Regions from separate parts of the Pseudoduganella sp. HUAS MS19 genome, predicted to be linked through region 2. Evidence: riboswitches for the same ligand, from Rfam matches in the RefSeq annotation. Region 2 holds a riboswitch; the other holds the start of a gene.
What was found. A riboswitch is a leader RNA that binds a small molecule or an ion and turns the genes downstream of it on or off. The one in region 2 is predicted to bind glycine.

Region 1: linked by a shared signal. The riboswitch ahead of gcvT (glycine cleavage system aminomethyltransferase GcvT) and the one ahead of ACWBU6_RS10155 (hypothetical protein) in region 2 are both predicted to bind glycine.

The regions. Positions count from the first base shown of each region.
Region 1 is NZ_CM132133.1:3,959,295-3,962,694, forward strand. Features, by position in the region: gene ACWBU6_RS17855 (DUF1631 family protein) at 1-306, opposite strand, end outside; gene ACWBU6_RS17860 (hypothetical protein) at 533-700, shown strand; gene ACWBU6_RS17865 (ATP-dependent Clp protease proteolytic subunit) at 768-1,328, opposite strand; glycine riboswitch at 1,428-1,513, shown strand; glycine riboswitch at 1,520-1,624, shown strand; gene gcvT (glycine cleavage system aminomethyltransferase GcvT) at 1,674-2,792, shown strand; gene gcvH (glycine cleavage system protein GcvH) at 2,842-3,222, shown strand; gene gcvP (aminomethyl-transferring glycine dehydrogenase) at 3,288-3,400, shown strand, end outside.
Region 2 is NZ_CM132133.1:2,215,584-2,218,983, reverse strand. Features, by position in the region: gene ACWBU6_RS10165 (carbohydrate ABC transporter permease) at 1-335, opposite strand, end outside; gene ACWBU6_RS10160 (ABC transporter substrate-binding protein) at 352-1,575, opposite strand; glycine riboswitch at 1,746-1,840, shown strand; gene ACWBU6_RS10155 (hypothetical protein) at 1,995-2,639, shown strand; gene ACWBU6_RS10150 (C39 family peptidase) at 2,653-3,234, shown strand; gene ACWBU6_RS10145 (SEL1-like repeat protein) at 3,281-3,400, opposite strand, start outside.

The DNA.
Region 1 (3,400 bases), 1.7 Mb from region 2:
CGCCTTCTGGCCAGGTGCCAGTTGCGCAATTTCCAGGCGCAGGTCGTTCTCAAGCTGTTTGGCGAAAATACCAAGGAAGGCGTAGTGATCGGTGCGCAGGCGGTTACCGGCACGCAAGCGCGCTTGCAAGGTTTTCACGTCGACAGCGTGGTCCGCATCGACCAGCTCGGCAGCCCAGTGGGTCGACAGCTCGACGAACTGTTCACTAATGTGCTTATTGACCAGACTTATCAGATTTTCCAGCAAGGCATGCCGCGGCGTAACCGCTTTTTTTGGCGCCGAAGAAGTTGGGTTTTCTGGAAGCATGGTCTGACCTGGCTTTGGTGGTTATTCACATTGTCGCAGATTCTTTCCGCCTGGCAATAGGTAAACCAAAAGAATCCGTAAATATTTACGGCAATGTGGTCAAACAGTTGAGTTTGCACCACAATGGTGCAAGGCTAAATCCTACACGCCAGTCAGTTGTATTCCGATTCACCTTTACTATTGCACAAAGCATGATGAAGTTCCGATCCTTCAGAAAGGAACTGTCATGAAATCCAGGCAAAAATCCAGCAAGCAAAGTTCGAGTTCGGGCACGCGCCAAAGCGCCGACCAGGGGTCGCGTTCGGGCGCACAGCCGGGCAGCCAGCAGTCCGATGCCGGCCGCCAGAGCAAGACCGACAAGAAGACCCCCGCCAGCCGTAGCGGCAATCGCTAAATGACCGGCGGCGCACGAAGGGCCCGGGAGCATGCTTCCGGGCCCTTGTCGCTGCGGCTGCGCCGCTTCAGATATTCGTTACGCGCTTGCCCTTGGGCGGCTTGAAGTCGGCCACTTCATTGACCAGGCCCACCTTGGCCGCATCCTGGGCCGTCAGGTGCAAGTCGGAATAGGCGTGGATATTCCAATGTTCATCCGTCAGTTGCACGTGCTTGCGCAGGATCGATTCGGTGCGGGCATCGTCAGCCTGCAAGCCCTCGACAATGATGCGCAGCGCATCGGGCCGCGCACCGTGCGGCGCGCTGGCGTGCGATTTGTGCACCATGAAACGCGCCGTCTCGCTGGCATAGCGCTCTTCGCCGGACAGGAACAGGATCACGGCAATCGAAGCCACCGCGCCGCCGTTGTAGGTAATGATCTTGATCGGCAAGTTGCGCAGGTAATTGTGCAGGCACAGGCCGTCGCTCACGTAGCCGCCGTTGGACTGGATCAGGATGTGGGCCTTTTCTATGCCGTCCTCGGTCATATCCGCCACCGCGTCGAACACGCGGTGCACCATATCGCTGTTCACGTCGCCGGACAGGGTGAACCAGGCCTCCGTATCGCGCTTTTGCTTTTCTTCGCTCATGGTCGCTCCACTCTGTAAATGGATGTCCGCTCATTCTAGCGCAGGCGCTCGCGAAAGGGCGTCAAGATTGACTTTATTGCCCTCCTGTCATATAGTCGCAAGTCTTGATCGGGAGAGACCAGCAGCGGCTGGCGCCGAAGGGGCATTACCCAGAAACTCTCAGGCAAAAGGACCGGACAAGGGCCCGCAAGGGCTAAAACTCTGGAGAGCGGCCCGCCAAGGCGCAGGGCCCACCGAAGGGGCGTGCGGGAATACCTTCCCGTTATCTCTCAGGTACCAAGGACAGAGGGGTAGGCGTATTCATGTTTACGTTTATTAACCCCTATTCTCTGCCCTGAGGTATCAATGACGCTCAAAGCAACCCCACTCAACAACGCTCATCGTGCCCTCGGCGCCCGCATGGTCGACTTCGGCGGCTGGGACATGCCGGTCAACTACGGCTCCCAGATCGAAGAGCACCATGCCGTGCGCACCGACGTCGGCATGTTCGACGTGGCCCATATGTGCGTGGTTGACATCAAGGGTGCCAACGTACGTTCCTTCCTGCGCGGCCTGGTCGCCAACAATGTCGACAAGCTGCGGGTATCGGGCAAGGCCCTGTACTCCTGCATGCTGACCCCGGAAGGCACTGTCATCGACGACCTGATCATCTACTTCATCAACGAAGAATGGTTCCGCCTGGTGGTCAACGCCGGCACCGCGGAAAAAGACATCGCGTGGATGAACAAGCAGAATGAAGCCACCGGCGCCGGCCTGGCCATCACCCAGCGCCGCGATGGCGCCAATGCTATGGCCCTGATCGCCGTGCAAGGCCCGAACGCCCGCGCCAAGGTATGGGAAGTGATCCCGCAAGCCAAGGAAGCGACCGCGGAAATGAAGCCCTTCAACGTGGCCCTGGTGCCAGGCACCGCCTTCGGCGAAGCCATGGTTGCCCGCACCGGCTACACCGGTGAAGACGGTTTCGAAATCGGCGTGGCGGCGGAACAGGCGGAAAAGCTGTGGAACGCCCTGAACGCAGCCGGCGTCAAGCCTGCTGGCCTGGGCGCGCGCGACACCCTGCGCCTGGAAGCGGGCATGAACCTGTACGGCCAGGACATGGACGAAACCGTGAACCCGCTCGACGCAGGCCTGGCATGGACCATCGACCTGGTCTCCGAGCGCGACTTCATCGGCAAGGCAGCGCTGCAAGCGAAAGGCCAGAACGCACAATTCGTCGGCCTGATCCTGCGCGAAAAAGGCGGCGTGCTGCGCGCCCACCAGAAAGTCATCGCCGCTTCCGGCGAAACCGGCGAGATCACTTCCGGCACCTTCTCCCCGACCATGCAGCAGGCGATCGCATTGGCGCGCGTGCCGATGGGCGTGAACGTGGGCGACACCGTGCACGTGGAGATCCGCGACAAGAAGCTGGCCGCCACCGTGGTGAAGCTGCCTTTCGTCCGTAACGGTAAAATCCTGGTTGCTTGAGCCAGAATTTGAGCAGAAACAAACAATAAACCTTAGCCTTGGAGCCAACATGAGCAACATTCCAGCAGACCTGAAGTACACCGAGTCCCACGAGTGGGTACGCGCTGAAGCGGACGGCACCGTGACCGTCGGCATCACCGAATTCGCGCAAGACGCCCTGGGCGACATCGTGTTCGTCGAGCTGCCAAAAGTAGGCGCATCGTTCACCGCCGGCGACGACGCCGCAGTGGTGGAGTCGGTGAAAGCCGCTTCCGACATCTACGCCCCGGTATCGGGCGAAGTGGTCGCCGTGAACGACGCCGTGGTCGGCGCACCTGAATCGATCAACGCCGACGCCTACGCGAACTGGCTGTTCAAGATCAAGCCTAGCGACGCCAACGCCATCAACGGCCTGCTGGACGCCGCTGCTTACGGCAACGTAGCGCACTAATTACTGCATTATCGGGCCCGCTGTGTGCGGGCCCTTTTCACATTCTGGCCAAGAGATTTCCCACCATGACCCGCACCAGCCTGACCCAACTTGAAGCCCGCGATGCATTCATCGCCCGCCACATCGGCCCGGAAGCCGCAGAACAGCAGCAAATGCTGGACGTGCTCGGCTACGCAAG
Region 2 (3,400 bases):
ACCAGCCCCGTTGCGACGAACGACATCGCATAGGGATAGAGGAAGACCGTGCGCAACGCCCCTTCGCCCGCCACCTGGCGATCGATCGCCGCCGCCAGCAGGAAGCCGATCAGCATGCATGCCAGCACAAACAATACGCCGAACAGCGCCAGGTTATGCAGCGACAACAGCCAGCGCTCATTGTCGAACAGGCGTTCATACTGCGCCAAGCCGACCAGCCTGTTGGTCGCGATGCTGCGCGAACTGGTGAGGGAAACGTAGAACGTCCAGGCGAATGAACCAAGGTAGCCCACGCAGACCGTCAGCAGCATCGGCACCAGCGCCGCATAGGACATGGCTCGACCCACCGTTTTAATTCCTCAGCGCCGCGGCCAGCGACTTCTGCGCCTTTTCAACCGGCATTGGCGTGTTCCAGTAAGCGGTCAGCGCATCCTGCACGGCACCGTTCTGGTCAGGTGTCAGGTAAATCTCCGGCGCGCCGACCTGGCGATTGCGATCGCGCATGATGTCGGCGCCGGCCCGGGCACAGGCATCGAGCTGGCTTGTATCGGCATCGGCGCGCGGCGGCACCGAGCCTTTCAGCTTATTGAAGCTCACCTGGGTCGAAGGTGCCAGGAGCACTTTCGTCATCAGCTTCTGTGCCTGCTGCACCTCCGCGCGATCCGAGCGAGGAAAAACGAACGCGTCGCCCTGGATCAGGTACGGCGAGTTTGCACCAAGGCCCGGGATGCAACCGTAATCGACACCAGGCGCCATTCTCGCATTGCTGAATTCCGCCTTGGCCCAGTCACCCATAATCTGCACGCCAGCCTTGCCGCTGACCAGCATCGCAGTGGCATCATTCCAGTTGCGGCCAGGCGATGCTGGATCGACGTACGTTTGCAGGCGCTTGTATGCGAGCAGCACCTTGCGCACCGGCTCGGAGGTGATGGCACGCTGGTCACGGTCGCGCATCACCTGCAGGTAGAGCTGGCGCCCGCCCATATTGGCCAGCAGCGATGCAAACAGGATGTGCTCCTGCCAGGCTTGCCCGCCGTGCGCCAACGGAACCAGTCCGGCGGCCTTCAGCTTGTCCAGCGCAGCAAACAGTTCATCGACTGTTGCGGGTTCTTTTACGATGCCGGCCTTCTTGAATGCAAGTTTGGAATACCAGATCCAGGTCTGCATGTGGATGTTCATCGGCATTGCGTAATAATGGCCGTCGATACGGATGGTGTTGACGATGGGTTCCGGCAGCGTGGATTCCCAGCGCTCCTGGCGCGCAACATCATCCAGTTGCACCAGCATTTCCTGGTCCACGATGTCGAGGAACTGCTTGGAGATATTGAACTGCGCCGCAGTTGGCGCCTTGCCTCCAACCATGCGGTTGAGCGTTACCGCGCGGGCCTGCTCGCCACCGGCGATCGCCGTATCAATCCAAGTGCCGCCAGCCGCGCGGTAGGCATTCGCGAGCTGTTTGACGGCCGCCGATTCGCCCCCCGAAGTCCACCAGTGAATCACTTCTGCGCTCGGCCCGGCCGCCTGCGCGGACGCGGCGCCAAGCGCTATTGCGCCAGCCAATAACTGCTTAAACATCCCGTCTCCTGTCGTGTGCCGCTTATTTTTGGAAACGTTACCAATTTCCCGGGCGGGTGTCAACAGAATAACAGGAAAGGTCCCCTTGGCGAAAACGCAACGTGTATCGGAAAACGATTGAAATCGTATAAATCCCTGGGATATCCTGAATTCGCTGCCGGTGCACACCGGTCGCGTGATCGGGAGAGTTTGTCCCACCCATGGACAACGCCGAAGGAGCAAGCCGCCCCCGGAATCTCTCAGGCCAAAGGACCGGTCGCGCGTTTTCAAAACTCTGAAGAGCCGCCGGCAAAGTATCGCTGGCGCACCGAAGGAGCAAGCAGGCCGCCAACGCCTGTGAAACTCTCAGGTCCAGCACAGAGGGGGCAATCACCTCGCACCTCAAAGAAAATCTGATCAACCTTCAGAGGAGTAGTCACATGCATACGCATCGACTCTGGCTGCGCATTGCCTGCGCAGCGATGATGGCCGCCCCGTTCCTGGCACAAGCAGACAACGGCGCGGCACTGCAGGCCGCCAAACGCGGACTCGCACAATTCGCCGAGCATCAGCAGGCGATCCGTCCCGGCAGCGCACCGGTCGACTTCCCGCTCGATGTCACTGACGTCAGCGATTTGAAGCAGGCAAAGGTAAGCCATGGCTTCGAAGTATATTCCGTGAATCCAAAAGAGCTGCTGGCACGCGGCGATCTGGCGTCGCTGGCCAAGCCAACGGGCGAGTGGCGCTTCGTCATTTCCTTGCACGGCAAGCCGATCGGACTGGCAACTGTGCAACAAGTAAATGGCCGCTATGAAACCGTCGCCTATGGCGCCTCCGTGCTGGCGAAGGACGTGGACGCTGCCATGAGCGTTCACGGCAACAGTGCGCGTTCCAACCTGCGCTTCATCCGAATCTACCAAGCGCGCGCCGACTTGCTGGAGGTGGATCGTGCCAAGTTCGCTCCCCTGCATTCGGCTCGGGAATCGCTGCTGCTTCAAAAGAACGGCAACCAGCTGGTGGAAGGCGCGGATTTGCTGGAGCCATTGCGCGCCGCGGTCAAAGCCAATATCGAAGCATTCCGCTAAGGAGAAACCGACTATGAAAATCGCAAAAATCGTGGCCGGTGCAGCGCTGGTGCTGGCCCTTCCCTCCGCCTTTGCGCAATGGCGCACCTTGAATGTTCCGTTGACCATCCAGGAGCACAGCCAGTGGTGCTGGTCCGCGTCCAGCAAAGCGGTCCTCAATTTTTACAACCGGACGCCAAGCCAGTGCCAGATCGTGAACTGGGCCTACGGCATCAACTACGCTTGCGGCAACAGCACCTTCAACTGGAACAGCTACGCCAATCGCCCGAACAATATGTACGGCACTTCCGGCAGTGTGCAGAACATCCTGTACAACTGGGGGGTGCCAAATACTGCGGTCAATAACTACCTGTCGTGGAATTCGGTGGTAAATGAGATCAACGGCAACCGTCCCTTCGTGATCCGCTACGGCTGGACCAATGGAGGCGGCCATATCATGGTCGGACGCGGCTATGAGACCTATAACGGAACCAACTACATTTACATCATGAACCCGTGGCCAGGCGAAGGCCAGACGTACCGCACCTTTGCTTCTGCCGTCAGTGCATACGACCACAATTGGACACATACGCAGCGCATGAACGTCAGCCCTTGAGCATAAAAGCCCGCCGGCACTGGGCTGGCGGGCTTCTTGTCATTGCTTAGTTGCTGCCACCCAATTGCTCAAGCCGGGCGGCCCATTTCTTCGACTCCTCGACATTGCGGGCGGTGCCGACGCCGTTTTCAAGCAGGTAGACCAGCTTGCGGATCGCAGTCGCATC